3 regions of the Pseudomonas sp. CAU 1711 genome follow, and region 2 is predicted to be linked to each of the others. Evidence: predicted binding sites of a transcription regulator. Region 2 holds the regulator's gene; each other region holds the start of a gene.

Region 1 (5,420 bases), on a different contig from region 2:
CTGTTGTTCCGTTACGGCCTCAACCTGCGCCTGCGCGATCCGAGCATGACCACGGCGCAGATGGTCGTGGCCATCGCCATGGTGATCTTCACCCAGATGTACGCCGGCGAGGCGCGTGGCGCCTACCTGGTGGTGCTGATGATCATCATGGTGTTCGGCACCTTCAGGTTGCGCACCCGCCAGCTCCTCGTCCTCAGCCTGCTGACCATCTTCGCCTACGGTCTGACCCTGCCGTTGATCGAGCGCATCGAGGGCGAGCGCTTCGACCTGGCGGTGGAGATGGTGCTGTGGTGCAGCTTCTCCGCCTTCCTGCCGTTCATCTCCGCTCTCGGTGGCAATATCAGCGACCTGCGGCAGAAGCTGATGGCCAGCAACGCTCAGTTGCAGGAGGTGCTGCAGCAGGTCACCGAACTGGCCACCCACGACGAACTGACCGGGGCCTACAACCGTCGCTACCTGCTGGAGATGCTCACCCACGAGAAGAACCGTACCGACCGTGGCGGCGCCGGGTTCTGCGTGTGCATCCTCGACCTCGATCACTTCAAGCGGATCAACGACAGCTACGGTCATCCGGTGGGTGACGAGGTGCTCAGGACTTTCGCCAACACGGTGCAGCCCCTGCTGCGCAGCACCGACTTCTTCGCCCGCTACGGTGGCGAGGAGTTCCTCCTGTTCCTGCCGCAGACCTCGCTGGAGATGGCCCAGCACTGCGTCAAGCGCATTCAGGACGAGCTGGCCGTGGCCCGCTATCCGAGCCTGCCGCAGGGCATGCGCGTCACCGCCTCCATCGGCGTGGCCCAGTACTATCTGCTGGAGAGCGTGGCCGAGCTGATCGAACGCGCCGACAAGGCGCTCTACAAGGCCAAGCAGAACGGCCGCAACCGCATGGAGATGGCGACCTTCCATCGGCCGCTCCTGATCTGAGCGCCGCTCTCGCTGTAGGGCGTACTCGATCGCAGGGCAGTACACCTGCTCCGCTTGGTGGATTGTCGCTGCGCTCCGAATCCACCCTACGGAAGTCCCGCCGCATCGATATCGAGCAGCAGCAGGCTGCGACCGTTGTCGATGAACTGTCCGGCGGTCAGGCAGTACTGGTTGCTGGTGGCGTCGCGATAGGTGCCGGACAGCGTCAGGCGGTGCTCCTCCCAACCCTCGGCGAGTAACTGGTAGAAGTAGGGGCGCCACGACCAGTTGTGTCCCAGATAGCGAGGGTCTTCGCGCCAGCGCCGGCCGTCCCACTGCAGGTTGGGGCTGGTCTGGGTGCCGTGGCGGTCGCACTGGTAGAGGCGCAGCAGCCAGGGGTAGTCGGCCGGGTCGAACAGGCCTTCCAGGCCGCCGCCGCGCTCGACCCAGGCGCGCAGCAGGTTCATCAGCTCGCCCAGCTGTCGGCGCAGGGTCGTCAGTCGGGCCCGCTCCGCCAGCTTGCGCTGCACATAGCGCTCGCGCAGGCCGGCGAAGCGTTCGACGAAGGCATCGGCGGCGGGGAAGTCCAGCTCGGGCCTGGCGAACAGGTAGCCCTGCACATAGCGCGCGCCGCACTCCAGGGCGAAATCCAGTTCGGCCTCGGTTTCCACGCCCTCGGCGATGATCCAGCAGCCGGTCTTCTCCGCCATCTGCGCCAGGGCCTTGACCACCTCGCCGCTGGGGCCGCCGCGGGCGGCCTCCTGGAACAGGCGCATGTCCAGCTTGAGGATGTCCGGTTGCAGCGCCAGCACGCGGTCGAGCTGCGAGTAGCCGGCGCCGAAATCGTCGATGGCGATGCGTGCGCCCGCCTCGCGGTAGCGCGCCACCACTTCGCTCAGCTTGCCGCTGCCGCCGCCCAGTTCGGTGATCTCGAACACCACGCGCTGCGGCGCCACGCCGTGCTTGTGCAGTTGCTTGAGGCTGGGCAGGGCCTGGTTCGGGCGCAGCCGGCTGATCCAGCGCGGCGAGATATTGAGGCTGAGAAACCAGTCGGCCGGCGCCTCGTGCAGGCGGGCCAGGGCATTGTCGCGGATCTGCCGGTCCAGCCGGCGCAGGCTGGCGGGCGACAGCCGTGGATCGACGAACAGCGGGCCGACCGAGCGCAGGCTGCCATCGGCCTGGCGCAGGCGGCCAAGGGCCTCGATGCCGGCGATGCGACCGGTGGCGGTGTCGATAAAGGGCTGGAAGCAGGCGATGGGATGCCCGTCGATCACGGGAGGTTCCTTGTCCGGGTGGGGCCCGATTGGGGCGGGTCGATGGCCCAGAAAAGCAAGAATACGGCCAGGTCGCCGCAGCGCGGCTTGGCGTGATCGCGCTGCCCGGCCTTGGTGCGCGATGGAGCCGGCAGAGGCCGTGCTCGTCTTTGCTCTCGCCCTATTTGGTACGGCAGTTGCAATCATCTGGTGCGTCAGGGTGGTTGCATGCCTTCGTGTGGGGCACTCGGCAGGCCTGGAGAGGTCGCCTGATTCCACCCTAATGCACTGATAAATAAAGAAAATTGCATCTCATTTGGTTCGTCTGTGACGAGAGAGCGCGCCAAGATCGGCCCTTTGTTTGCCTCGATTTGGTGCATGTTGGCATCAGGATGGTGCGCTCTCTCTTTCGTGTGAACCGATTTGGTGCCGATGTCGCTGGAGCCCTCTGCCGATGGAAAACCTAAACAGCGCCGTGGAAACCCTGATCCACGGCTCCAACACCCTGTTCATCCTGCTGGGCGCCATCATGGTCCTGGCCATGCACGCCGGCTTCGCCTTCCTCGAGGTGGGCACGGTGCGCCACAAGAACCAGGTCAACGCCCTGTCGAAGATCCTCTCCGACTTCGCCGTCTCGGCCCTGGCCTATTTCTTCGTCGGCTACTGGGTGGCCTATGGCATCACCTTCCTCGAGCCGGCGGCGACCCTCACGGCCGGTAGCGGCTATGCCCTGGTCAAGTTCTTCTTCCTGCTGACCTTCGCCGCCGCCATTCCGGCGATCATCTCCGGGGGCATCGCCGAGCGCGCCAAGTTCGGCCCGCAGCTGTGCGCCACGCTGCTGATCGTGGCCTTCGTCTACCCCTTCTTCGAGGGCCTGATCTGGAACGGCAACTTCGGCCTGCAGGACTGGCTGACCGAGCGTTTCGGCTTCGCCTTCCATGACTTCGCCGGCTCCGTGGTGGTGCACGCGGTGGGAGGATGGCTGGCCTTCGGCGCGGTGATCCTGCTGGGCAAGCGCGACGGACGCTATCGCGATGGACGTCTGGTGGCCTTCGCCCCGTCGAACATTCCGTTCCTCGCCCTGGGTTCGTGGATCCTGATCATCGGCTGGTTCGGCTTCAACGTGATGAGCGCGCAGACCCTCGGCAGCATCAGCGGCCTGGTGGCGGTCAATTCACTGATGGCCATGGTCGGCGGCACCGTCGCCGCGCTGCTGGTCGGCCGCAACGACCCGGGCTTCCTGCACAACGGCCCGCTGGCCGGTCTGGTGGCGGTGTGCGCCGGTTCCGACCTGATGCACCCGGTCGGCGCCCTGGTCACCGGCGCCATCGCCGGCGCCCTGTTCGTCTGGGCCTTCACCGCCACCCAGGTGAAGTGGAAGATCGACGACGTGCTCGGCGTGTGGCCGCTGCACGGACTGTGCGGGGTGTGGGGCGGCATCGCCTGCGGCATCTTCGGCCTGGAGGCCCTCGGTGGCCTCGGCGGCGTGAGCCTGACCAGCCAGCTGATCGGTACTGCCCTGGGCGTGCTGGTGGCGCTGGTCGGCGGTTTCCTGGTCTACGGCCTGCTCAAGACGCTGACCGGCATCCGTCTGAGCCAGGAGCAGGAGTACTACGGTGCCGACCTGTCGATCCACAAGATCGGCGCCAACGGCCAGGATTGAACCGGCGCCGTGGCTGTTGTTCTCCCTCTGGGAGAGGGTCGGGGTGAGGGGCAGGCAACGAGTAGGCGATAGTCCCTTACCCCCAGCCCCTCTCCCGGCGGGAGAGGGGAGCACTCTCAAAGCACCGTCTTGAAGGGCTATGGCATTGCGCAGTGCGCCTCGCTGCCGGCCGAAGCCAAAAGAAAACGCCGCGACTCTGTAAAGAAATCGCGGCGTTTTCTTATGTGAACAGCACGACGTCTGCGCGACGGTCTGCCTCGTCGTGCGGGGTGCTTACCAGAGCGGCAGCAGGTAGCTGAGGATCAGGCGGTTCTCGTCGAGGTCGTTGCCGAAGTTGGAGCGCACCGTGGCATTGCGCCACTTGATGCCGAAGTTCTTCAGCGGGCCCTCCTGGAACACGTAGGCGATATCGGTATCGCGCTCCCACTCCTTGCCTTCGGACAGGCCGGCGCCGCGATCGACGTTGTCGCCGGACAGGTAGCGGGTCATGAAGGTCAGGCCGGGGATGCCGAGGCTGGCGAAGTTGTAGTCGTAGCGCGCCTGCCAGGATTTCTCGTCCTTGAAGGCGAAGTCGCCGATCTGCACATAGTTGACCAGGAAGGGGTCGGTGCCGGCGATATAGGCGTAGCCGGTGTCGCCACTCATCTGCTGGTAGCCCAGGCCGAAGGCGTGGCCGCCCAGGCTGTAGGTGAACATGGCGCCGAAGGCCTTGTTGTCGACGTTGGTGTCGCCGTCGTCGGTGGAGCGGGCGAAACGCAGGTCGCTCTTCAGGCTCTGCTTGTCGCCCAGCGGCAGCAGGTGCACGGCGCTGAGGATGTGCTGCTTGTAGAAGTCGTCCAGCGCGCCATAGTGGTAGGCGGTGGTCAGGCGGTCGTTCCACTTGTAGCTGGCGCCGGCGAAGTTGAACTCGTCGCTGTCGACCCCCGTGGTGCCGGTGAAGCCGCGCCCCGTGCCGGTGGTCATCAGCATGGCCTCGTGGTCGGAGGAGTCGCGCTGGTTGACCCGGCTGAGCTGGCCGGCGTCGAGGGTCAGGCCGGCGATCTCCTGCACGTTCAGCCAGCCGCCCTGGAAGCTCTGCGGCAGCAGGCGCGAGTCGTTGGCCGCGACGCTCGGCAGCTTGGGCATCAGGCTGCCGGCCTTGAGCACGCTGTTGGAGACCTTGAGCTTGGCGGTGACCCCCAGGTCGCCGTAGCTGTCCTGCGCCTCGCCGCTTTCGCGGTCGCGCTGCAGCAGGCCGGTGCCGCTGGTGCCGCCACCGGAATCCAGCTTCAGGCCCAGGGTGCCGATGGCGTCGACGCCGAAGCCGACGGTGCCCTCGGTATAGCCGGACTCGTAGCGCAGCAAAAAGCCCTGGGCCCATTCCTCGGCCTTGGCCTGGCCCCTGTTGCCGCCTTCCTGGCGGAAGTCGCGGTTCATGTAGAAGTTGCGCAGTTCTAGGCTGGCCTTGCCGTCTTCGACGAAGGCCGCCTGGCCGATGCTCGGCAGGGTGAGGCTGCCCAGCGTGGCGAGGGCCACGCTAAGGGCGAGGGGGGACTTGCTCATTGTTATTGTCCTCGGCTGGTGATGGCGGCCTGCATGGCCGGGTTGCAGCGGGACGAATA
Region 2 (5,420 bases):
ACGTCGAACACCAGGTCGGCGTCGACCGGCATGCCGCGCTTGAAGCCGAAGGACTCGACCAGGAAGGCGGTGCCCGGTGCCGGCTGGTTGAGCAGGCGCAGCTTGAGGCTGTCGCGCAGCTGGTAGAGGTTGAGATGGGTGGTGTCGATCTTCAGATCGCACAGGTCGACTATCGGCGCCAGCAGCGCGGCCTCGTCGCGGATGGCCTCGGCCAGCGAGCGGTTCTCGTTGGTCAGCGGGTGGCGCCGGCGGGTCTCGGAGAAGCGCTTGAGCAGGGTTTCCTCGTCGGCGTCGAGGAACAGCACGTCGCACTGGATATGGCGGCCCCGCACCTCGGCCAGCAGTTCGGGGAAGCGCTGCAGCTGGCTGGGCAGGTTGCGCGCGTCCACCGACACGGCGACCTGCGGATGCAGCAGCTCGGTCTGCAGCAGGGCGCGTTCGGCCAGGTCCGGCAGCAGGCTGGCCGGCAGGTTGTCGATGCAGTAGAAGCCGTTGTCTTCCAGCACGTCGAGGGCGGTGCTCTTACCCGAGCCGGAGCGGCCGCTGACGATGATCAGGCGCATGGCTGGGACCCCTGGGCTCAGTGCCCGCTCTGCACGTCGACCACGACCTGGTACAGGCTCTCGTTGCTCTGGGCCTGGCGCAGGCGTTCGCGCACCTCGGTGCGGTCGAGCATGCTGGCGATCTGCCGCAGCAGCTCCAGGTGTTCGTCGGTGGCCGCCTCCGGCACCAGCAGGACGAACAGCAGGTCCACCGGGGCGCCGTCGATGGCGTCGAAGTCCACGGCGGTGTCCAGGTGCAGCACGGCGCTGATCGGCGCCTGGCAGCCGGGCAGGCGGCAGTGGGGAATGGCGATGCCGTTGCCGAAGCCGGTGGAACCGAGCTTCTCGCGGGCGATCAGGTTTTCGAAGATGTCCTGGCCGTCCAGATCGGGAAGATCGCGGGCGACCAGGTTGGCGATCTGTTCGAGTACGCGTTTTTTGCTGCCTCCCGGCACGTTCACCAGGGAACGCGCGGGAGTCAGAATGGTTTCGAGTCGAATCATGGGGTGGGGGGTGTCAGCGAGCCGTGGCGCCTTGCAGGCGGTTCAGCTGCTTTTCCTTGTGCTTGATCAGTTGACGGTCGAGTTTGTCGGCCAGCAGGTCGATGGCGGCGTACATGTCTTCGTGTTCGGCGTTGGCGACCACTTCACCGCCGGCGATGTGCAGGGTGGCTTCGATCTTCTGCTTGAGCTTCTCGACCTCCATGATGACCTGCACATTGGTGATTCTGTCGAAGTGGCGCTCCAGTCGGCTGAGTTTTTCACCGACATAGTCGCGCAGGGCGTCGGTCACATCCAGTTGATGTCCACTGATGTTGACTTGCATAACGCATCTCCTTGTTGCCTTGTGTAAGAGACAGGCTATCGGGCCTGCCGCCGTAACACGTTGGCTGGGAGGGCTGTGCACTGCGGGCCGTGGTTCCCCCGACAGGGTATCCGGCGCTCGATGCTGTGGTGCAGAAGTCTCCCCCTCAGGGCCGCTTACATCAGTCGCTTGCGTTCGCTGGACGGCGCTATGCCGAGGGATTCGCGGTACTTGGCGACGGTGCGGCGGGCTACCTGAATGCCCTGTGCCTCCAGTAAACCAGCGATCTTGCTGTCGCTCAACGGCTTTTTCGCGTTTTCCGCGGCCACCAGCTTCTTGATGATGGCGCGGATCGCGGTGGAGGAGCATTCGCCGCCCTCGGCGGTGCTGACGTGGCTGGAGAAGAAGTACTTCAGTTCGTAGATGCCGCGCGGGGTGTGCATGAACTTCTGCGTGGTGACCCGCGAGATGGTCGACTCGTGCATGCCCACCGCCTCGGCGATGTCGTGCAGGACCAGCGGCTTCATGGCCTCGTCGCCGTAGTCGAGGAAGCCGCGCTGGTGCTCGACTATCTGGGTGGCGACCTTCATCAGGGTCTCGTTGCGGCTCTGCAGGCTCTTGATGAACCAGCGCGCCTCCTGCAGCTGGTTACGCATGAAGGTGTTGTCGGCGCTGGAGTCGGCGCGGCGCACGAAGCCGGCGTACTGCGGATTGACCCGCAGGCGCGGCACCGCCTCCTGGTTGAGCTCCACCAGCCAGCGGTCGTTGTGCTTGCGCACTATGACGTCCGGCACCACGTATTCCGGCTCGCTGGCCTCGATCTGCGAGCCCGGGCGCGGATTGAGACTCTGGATCAGCTCGATGATCTGCTTGAGCTCGTCCTCCTTGAGCTTCATGCGCCGCATCAGCTGGGCGTAGTCGCGGCCGCCGAGCAGATCGAGGTGATCGCCGGCCAGGCGCTGGGCCTCGGCCAGCCAGGGCGTGCCGGGCGGCAGCTGGCGCAGCTGCAGCAGCAGGCATTCGCGCAGGTCGCGGGCGCCGACGCCGGCCGGCTCGAAGTGCTGCAGGCGGTGCAGCACGGCCTCGACCTCGTCGGCCTCGACCTCCAGTTCCGGGTCGAAGGACTCGACTATCTCGTCGATGCTCTCCTCCAGGTAGCCCTGGTCGTTGATGCAGTCGATGAGGGTGACGCCGATCAGTTTGTCCTTGTCGGACATCGGCACCAGGTTGAGCTGCCACAGCAGGTGGCTCTGCAGGCTCTCGCCGGCGGAGGTGCGGGTGGTGAAGTCCCACTCGTCGTCGTCGTTGCTCGGCAGGCTGCTGGCGCTGGTCTGGTAGACGTCTTCCCAGGCGGTGTCGACCGGCAGTTCGCTGGGGATGCGGTCGTGCCACTCGCCGTCCTCGGCGCTCTCGCTGTTGTTTACCGCGACGGTGCTGTCCTGAAAGCTGGAGCTGTCCTGCTGCGCCTGGGTGTTCTGCTCGGCGCCGTCGGCCATGGGGTCTGAGTTGTCGAAGTCCTCGCCGTCTTCCTGGCGTTCGAGCATGGGGTTGGATTCCAGGGCCTCCTGGATTTCCTGTTGCAGGTCCAGGGTGGAGAGCTGGAGTAGACGGATGGCCTGTTGCAGCTGCGGAGTCATCGTCAGCTGCTGGCCCATCTTGAGGACTAGCGACGGTTTCATGGTGTGGGGCTGGGTACCTTGTTCACTTGCCGGCGCGTGGCGCCATCCACTGCAGGGCGCCGGGGCGCCCTAGTAAGCAAATTATATGCCCGACCTTGAAGGATTCCAGTCCTTTGCGCAAGCCCCTGGCGGGGCTGCTCACAGGCGGAATTCGTGACCCAGATAGACTTCCTTGACCAGCTGGTTGGCCAGGATGGCCTCGGCGTCGCCCTCGGCGATCAGCTGGCCATCGTTGACTATGTAGGCGATCTCGCAGATGTCCAGGGTCTCGCGCACGTTGTGATCGGTGATCAGCACGCCGATGCCCTTGGCCTTGAGGTGGTGGATGATCTGCTTGATGTCGCCGACCGAGATTGGGTCGACGCCGGCGAAGGGTTCGTCGAGCAGGATGAACTTGGGTTCGGTGGCCAGGGCGCGGGCGATTTCCACCCGGCGCCGCTCGCCGCCGGACAGGCTCATGCCCAGGCTGTCGCGGATATGGCTGATGTGGAATTCCTGCAGCAGGGCTTCCAGAGCCTGCTCGCGGCCGGCGCGGTCGAGGTCCTTGCGGGTCTCGAGGATGGCCATGATGTTGTCGGTCACCGACAGCTTGCGGAAGATCGAGGCTTCCTGCGGCAGGTAGCCGATGCCGGAGCGGGCACGTCCGTGCATGGGTTGGTGGCTGAGGTCGCGGTTGTCGATCAGCACGCGGCCCTGATCGGCCTGGACCAGGCCGACGATCATGTAGAAGCAGGTGGTCTTGCCGGCGCCGTTGGGGCCGAGCAGGCCGACGATCTGGCCGCTGTCGATGGATAGGCTGACATCGCGGACCACCTGGCGGCCCTTGTAGCTCTTGGCCAGGTGCTGGGCTTTGAGGGTGGCCATTACTGCTGCTGCTCTTGCTGGGCGTTCTTCTTGCGCGGCTGCAGGATCATGTCGATGCGCGGGCGCGGCACCGAGACGTTGCTGCCCGTGGCGCGGCCGGCGTTGACGATCTGGCGCTGGGTGTCGTAGACGATCTTCTCGCCTTCGAAGACGTTGCCCTGCTGGATCACCTTGGCCTGGTCGATCAGTACGATGCGCTCGTTGGCGGCGAAGTACTGAATGGTCAGGCCGTAGGCCTTGACCACCTCCTTGTCCTCGGCAGGCTTCTGCTCGTAGTAGGCGGGCTTGCCCACCGAAGTGAAGACCTCGATCTCGCCGTTGGCGTCCTGGGTGATGGTCACCGTGTCGCCGGTGATCTTCAGGGTGCCCTGGGTGATCACCACGCCGCCGCGGTAGACGGCCACGCCCTGCTTGTCGTCCAGTTCGGCGCTGTCGGCCTGAACGCGGATCGGCTGCTCGCGGTCGCTGGGCAGGGCCCAGGCGCTGGCGCTTCCGAGCGCGGCACCCAGGCAGAGCAGTAGGGGGAAGGTTTTAACGAACCTCATGCTGGCCTCTTACCTTGGACAGCAAGTGGATCTTGCCGTCGTTCATGTACGCTTTCATTCCCTGGGCCGTGGTCACCCCATTGGCGGCCTCGATTCTAACGGCTTGCTGGGTCTGCGCATATTCCTCGTCGGGGAATACGGTGACTCGGCTGCTGGTGATCACGGTAGGGCGGTTCTTGGCATCGGTGCGAGCGATGCGCACGTTGTCGATCAGCTCGACTTCCTTGCCTTGCGGGGCGACTTCGCCCCTGTCGCTGCGGACATGCCAGGGGTACTGGCTGCCGCGGTAGAGCTGCAGGTCGGGCTTGTCCACCAGGGTCGCGTCGCTGGCCTTGAGGTGCTCCAGCTTCTCGGCGGTCATCTCGTAGTGCAGCTGGCCGTCTTCCTGAAATTGCAGGGTGTGGGCGCCGACCACATAGAAATCGATGGCGTTGTCGGTGGTCGCGGGCTTCCTCTCCATAAAGCTTTCCGGGCGAACGTTCCAGTAGCCGAGGGCGCCGACCAGGGCCACCAGCAGGGTGCCGAATAGATAGGTGCGCAGTTTGCCGTTCATGGGGCGTTCCTAGAGGTAGGCGGCCTGGGCGGCTTCGAGCGTGCCCTGGGCGCGCATGATCAGTTCGCAGAACTCGCGGGCGGCACCCTCGCCGCCGCGGGCGACGGTCACGCCATGGGCGTGCTGGCGGACGAAGGCGTCGGCGCTGGCCACCGCCATGCCCAGGCCGACGCGACGGATCACCGGCAGGTCGGGCAGGTCGTCGCCCAGATAGGCGACCTGTTCATAGTTCAGGCCCAGCTCGCCGAGCAGCTCGTCCAGTACTACCAGCTTGTCCTCGCGGCCCTGGTACAGGTGCTGGATGCCCAGGTTCTGCGCGCGGCGCTCGACCACCGGAGTCTTGCGCCCGCTGATGATGGCGGTGCGCACCCCGGAGCCGATCAGCATCTTGATGCCGTGGCCGTCCAGAGTGTTGAAGGTCTTGAATTCGCTG
Region 3 (5,420 bases), on a different contig from region 2:
TGCTGGCCAACCTGCGGGCCATGGGCAAGGCACTGCGGGTCGACGCCACGGACGTATTCGTCAGCTGGCTGCCGATGTACCACGACATGGGCCTGATCGGCGCCTGGCTCGGCAGCCTGTACTACGGCTTCAACCTGGTGCTGATGTCGCCTTTGGCCTTCCTCGCCCGCCCGGCGCGCTGGCTGCGGACCATTCAGCAGTACCGCGCGACCCTCTCGGCGGCGCCGAACTTCGCCTACGAGCTGTGCCTGAGCCGGCTCGACGCGACCGAGCTGGCGGGCCTCGACCTGAGCAGCTGGCGCCTGGCGCTGAACGGCGCCGAGCCGGTCAACCCCGACACCCTGCGGCGTTTCGCCGAGCGTTTCGCCGCCTACGGCCTGGCGCCGGGCGCGCTGATGCCGGTGTACGGCCTGGCCGAGGGCACTCTGGGGGTGGCCTTCCCGCCGCTGGGGCGCGGGCCGCGCATCGACTGGGTGGCGCGCGCGCCGTTCCAGAGCGGCGGGCGGGCGCGCCCGGTGGCGCCGGATAGCGCCGACGCGCTGCGTTTCGTGTGCTGCGGCGGGCCGCTGCCGGGGCACCAGATCCGCGTGGTCGACGGTCAGGACGTGGAGCTGCCCGAGCGCACCGAGGGCCATGTGCAGTTCCGCGGGCCCTCGACCAGCGCCGGCTACTTCGCCAACCCCGAGGAGAGCGCGCGGGTGCGCCACGGCCCCTGGCTCGACTCCCTGGACCTGGGCTACATGGCCGGCGGCGAGCTGTACCTCAGCGGCCGCGCCAAGGACCTGATCATTCGCGGCGGGCGCAACATCTACCCCTACGACGTGGAGACCGCGGTGGGCAACCTGGATGGCCTGCGCAAGGGCTGCGTGGCGGTGTTCGGCAGCCGCGACGCGGCCGGCGGTAGCGAGCGCCTGGTGGTGCTGGCCGAGACCCATGAGCAGGACCCGGCCGCGCGGCGCGCACTGCAGCAGGCGATCAACCGGGTGTCCTTGGACCTCACCGGGCTGGCGCCGGACGATATCGTCCTGGCGCCGCCACACAGCGTGCTGAAGACTTCCAGCGGCAAGATCCGCCGCGCCGCCAGCCGCGAGCTGTACGAGCGCGGCGAGGTGGGGCGGCCGCGCCGCGCGGTGTGGCGCCAGCTGCTGCGCCTGCTGCAGGCGGCCGCGCGGGCCCAGGCCGGGCGCCTGGCGCGGGCGCTCGGCGCCTTGCTCTACGCCGGCTACTTCTGGGCCCTGCTGCTGACCCTCGCCAGCCTGACCTGGCTGGCGGTGGCGCTGCTGCCGCGACGCAGCTGGTGCCGGCGCCTGGTGCGGCTGGCGGCGCGGGCCTTCCTGCGCCTGGCCGGGGTGCCGCTGAACGTCAGCGGCCTGGGCCAGGTGCGCCTGCCGCAGGTGCGCGTGCTGGTGGCCAACCATGCCAGCTACTTGGACGGCCTGGTGCTGTGCGCGGTGCTGCCGCCGAGCTTCAGTTTCGTCGCCAAGCGCGAGCTGGCCGGACAGTTCGTCGCCGGGCGCTTCCTGCGCCGGCTCGGTACCTGCTTCGTCGAGCGTTTCGACGTGCAGCGTGGCGTCGCCGACGCCGAGGCCCTGGCCCAGACCCTGGCGGCCGGGCAGTCGCTGGTGTTCTTCCCCGAGGGTACCCTGAGCCGCGAGCCGGGCCTGCAGGCGTTCCGCATGGGCGCCTTCGTCCTCGCCGCGCGGGCCGACGTGCCGCTATTGCCGGTGGCCCTGGGCGGCACGCGCATGGTGCTGCGCGACGGCCAGTGGTTCCCCCATCGCGGCGAGGTGCGGGTCAAGCTCTGCGGGCAACTGCTGGCCGACGGCCACGACTGGCTGGATGCGATCAAGCTGCGCGACAAGGCGCGGGCGGTGCTGCAGCAGCAGCTGGACGAGCCGGACCGCCTGCGCCTGGCCGGCTGAGGCGAGTTCGCAGAAACGCGAAAGCCCTGTAGGGAGGGTCACCTGCCCCGCGCTGGTCGGGGCTCACCATCACGCCGCGTCGGGTGGAATGACGGCGAGGTGGCACGGGTGGGGGGCGATACATCGCTCGGCGGGTTACGCCTTCGGCTAACCCGCCCTACGTCTGACTCCCGCTGAGTGCTCTGCGGGCAGGCGAGTAGGGTGGGTTAGCCGCAGCGCGGCGTAACCCACCGGTGCGGGGGAGTGGGCTTTCCGCTTCTCGCGGACAAAAAAAGAGGCCTCCCGAAGGAGGCCTCTCTCGTGTCGCGCTACCGGCTTAGACGCTGTAGTACAGGTCGTATTCCAGCGGGTGCACGAAGGTGCGCACCTTGATCTCTTCCTCGGACTTCAGGGCGATGTAGGCATCGATGAAGTCGTCGGAGAACACGCCGCCCTTGGTCAGGAAGGCGCGGCCCTTGTCCAGCTCTTCCAGGGCTTCCTTCAGGCTGCCGCAAACCTGCGGGATTTCCTTGGCCTCTTCCGGCGGCAGGTCATACAGGTTCTTGTCGGCGGCATCGCCCGGGTGGATCTTGTTCTGGATACCGTCCAGACCGGCCATCAGCAGGGCAGCGAAGGCCAGGTAGGGGTTGGCAGCCGGATCCGGGAAGCGCGCCTCGATGCGGCGGGCTTTCGGGCTGGAAACGTACGGAATACGGATCGAGGCGGAACGGTTGCGAGCCGAGTAGGCCAGCATGACCGGAGCTTCGAAGCCCGGGACCAGACGCTTGTAAGAGTTGGTCGACGGGTTGGTGAAGCCGTTCAGGGCCTTGCCGTGCTTGATGATGCCGCCGATGAAGTACAGGGCGGTATCGGACAGGCCGGCATAGCCTTCGCCAGCGAAGGTGTTCTTGCCATCTTTGGAGATGGACATGTGCACGTGCATGCCCGAGCCGTTGTCGCCGTACAGCGGCTTCGGCATGAAGGTCACGGTCTTGCCGTAGGCGTCGGCGACGTTGTGCACGCAGTACTTCAGGGTCTGCACTTCGTCGGCCTTGGCGACCAGGGTGTTGAACTTCACGCCGATCTCGTTCTGGCCGGCAGTGGCCACTTCGTGGTGGTGCACTTCGACGACCAGGCCCATCTCTTCCAGGGCGTTGCACATGGCGGTGCGGATTTCGTGGTCGTGGTCGACGGGCGGAACCGGGAAGTAGCCGCCCTTGACGCCCGGGCGGTGGCCCTTGTTGCCGGACTCGATGTCGGCGTCGGTGTTCCAGGAGGCCTGCTCGGAGAAGATCTTGAACATCGAGCCGGAGATGTCGGACTTGAACTTCACTTCGTCGAAGATGAAGAACTCCGGCTCCGGGCCGACGAATACGGTGTCACCGATACCGGTGGACTTCAGGTATTCCTCGGCGCGCTTGGCGATGGCGCGCGGGTCGCGGTCGTAGCCCTGCATGGTGGAGGGCTCGATGATGTCGCAGACCAGGATCAGGGTCGGCTCTTCGGTGAAGGGGTCCAGCACGGCGGTGCTGTCGTCCGGCATCAGGATCATGTCGGAGGCTTCGATGCCTTTCCAGCCGGCGATGGAGGAGCCGTCGAACATCTTGCCGACTTCGAAGAAGTCGTCGTCGGCGTCACGTGCCGGCATGGTCACGTGCTGTTGCTTGCCTTTGGTGTCGGTGAAGCGAAGATCAATCCACTTCACGTCGTGTTCTTTAATCAGTTGAAGCGACTTCGACATGGTGTCCTCCAGGTGGAAGGAGACTGGTTCCAGCCAGTCTCCGGAATCGGTGCAAAGTCGGGCGGGATAGTCCGCCAGACCCGACTGCCTCACAAGGGAGCAATTAGCGTGCCAGTGCCCCGGAATGGGCTGTGCGCCCGAAACTCAGGCATTCCGGGGTGCGGGGCGGAATTCGCGATTGATTTAAGCACCATATCGGTGCGGTGTTTTCGCGCAGCGCACTTTTTTGGTGCCTTGCGCTTTTTTGGTCAAAGCTTGAGCAATTTCCGCTATAATCCGCGCCCCTGTTTTTCGGCCTCCCGCCCGGCGCGCGTTTTTTCATGAAACTCATCGTCAAACCCTTCGCGGAAATCACCATCAAGAGCCGGCCGGTGCGCAAGCAGTTCATCCGCCAGCTGGCCAAGAACATCCGCACGGTGCTGCGCGACCTGGATCCCGAACTGGAGGTGCAGGGCGAATGGGACAACCTCGATCTGATCAGCCGGGTCAGCGAGCGCAAGACCCAGCAGGAGATGTTCGAGCGCCTGCGCAACACGCCGGGCATCGCCCACTTCCTCGAAGTGCACGAATATCCCTACGTCGATTTCGATGACACTTTCGAGAAATGCCGCGCGCATTTTGGCGAGCAGATCGCCGGCAAGGTGTTCGCCGTGCGCTGCAAGCGCGCCGGCAACACCCACGACTTCACCTCGATGGAACTGGCCACCCATGTTGGCAGCCGCCTGCGCCGCGAGTGCGGGGCCGCCGGCATCGATCTCAGGCAGCCCGAGGTCGAGGCGCGCTTCGAAGTGCGCTACGACCGCCTGCTGATCATCCATGCCCAGCATGAGGGGCTCGGTGGCTATCCGCTGGGCTCCATCGAGCAGACTCTGGTGCTGATGAGCGGCGGCTTCGACTCCACGGTCGCCGCCTACCAGATGATGCGTCGCGGCCTGCTCACCCACTTCTGCTTCTTCAACCTCGGCGGCCGCGCCCACGAGCTGGGCGTGATGGAAGTGGCCCACCACCTGTGGCAGAAGTTCGGCAGCTCGCACCGCGTGCTGTTTATCAGCGTGCCGTTCGAGGAAGTGGTCGGCGAGATCCTCTCCAAGGTCGACAACAGCCAGATGGGCGTGGTGCTCAAGCGCATGATGCTGCGCGCTGCCAGCCGCATCGCCGAGGAGCTGCATATCGACGCGCTGGTCACCGGCGAGGCGATCAGCCAGGTGTCCAGCCAGACACTGCCCAACCTCTCGGTGATCGACTCGGTCACCGACACCCTGGTGCTGCGCCCGCTGATCGCCGCGCACAAGCAGGACATCATCGACACCGCCTCGGCCATCGGCACCGCCGAGTTCGCCAAGAACATGCCCGAGTACTGCGGGGTGATCTCGGTCAACCCGACCACCCGCGCCAAGCGCGGGCGCGTCGAGCACGAGGAGGCGCAGTTCGACATGGCCGTGCTCGAGCGCGCCCTGGAGCGCGCACGGCGGGTGACGGTGGACAAGGTCATCGACGAGATGGGCCAGGACCTGCAGGTCGAGGAAGTGGCCGAGGCCCTGGCCGGGCAGATCGTCATCGACATCCGCCACCCGGATGCCGCCGAGGACGAGCCGCTGCAGCTGCCCGGCATCGAGGTGCAGGCCCTGCCGTTCTACGCGCTGAACAACAGATTCAAGGAACTGGATGAGACCCGCCAGTACCTGCTGTATTGCGACAAGGGCGTGATGAGCCGCCTGCATGCCCACCATCTGCTCAGCGAGGGGCATGCCAATGTGCGGGTCTACCGACCCGCACAG

What was found. The regulator sigma-54, encoded in region 2, starts transcription at its own class of promoters, with help from an activator protein. The targets are predictions, from matches to a motif close to ANTGGCATNNANNTTGCTNT.
Region 1: the regulator sigma-54 is predicted to act here: its motif matches at 2,460-2,479, upstream of AAFN46_RS14695 (ammonium transporter).
Region 3: the regulator sigma-54 is predicted to act here: its motif matches at 3,739-3,758, upstream of glnA (glutamate--ammonia ligase).

What each region holds. Positions count from the first base shown of each region.
Region 1 covers NZ_JBDQQT010000012.1:66,122-71,541, forward strand. The annotation lists gene AAFN46_RS14685 (GGDEF domain-containing protein) at 1-924, shown strand, start outside; gene AAFN46_RS14690 (EAL domain-containing protein) at 1,011-2,177, opposite strand; gene AAFN46_RS14695 (ammonium transporter) at 2,611-3,819, shown strand; gene AAFN46_RS14700 (OprD family porin) at 4,093-5,361, opposite strand.
Region 2 covers NZ_JBDQQT010000001.1:350,793-356,212, forward strand. The annotation lists gene rapZ (RNase adapter RapZ) at 1-563, opposite strand, end outside; gene ptsN (PTS IIA-like nitrogen regulatory protein PtsN) at 581-1,045, opposite strand; gene raiA (ribosome-associated translation inhibitor RaiA) at 1,059-1,367, opposite strand; gene AAFN46_RS01520 (RNA polymerase factor sigma-54) at 1,523-3,025, opposite strand; gene lptB (LPS export ABC transporter ATP-binding protein) at 3,164-3,889, opposite strand; gene lptA (lipopolysaccharide transport periplasmic protein LptA) at 3,889-4,434, opposite strand; gene lptC (LPS export ABC transporter periplasmic protein LptC) at 4,421-4,987, opposite strand; gene AAFN46_RS01540 (HAD family hydrolase) at 4,997-5,420, opposite strand, start outside.
Region 3 covers NZ_JBDQQT010000016.1:71,355-76,774, reverse strand. The annotation lists gene AAFN46_RS17510 (AMP-binding protein) at 1-1,922, shown strand, start outside; gene glnA (glutamate--ammonia ligase) at 2,239-3,642, opposite strand; gene thiI (tRNA uracil 4-sulfurtransferase ThiI) at 3,963-5,420, shown strand, end outside.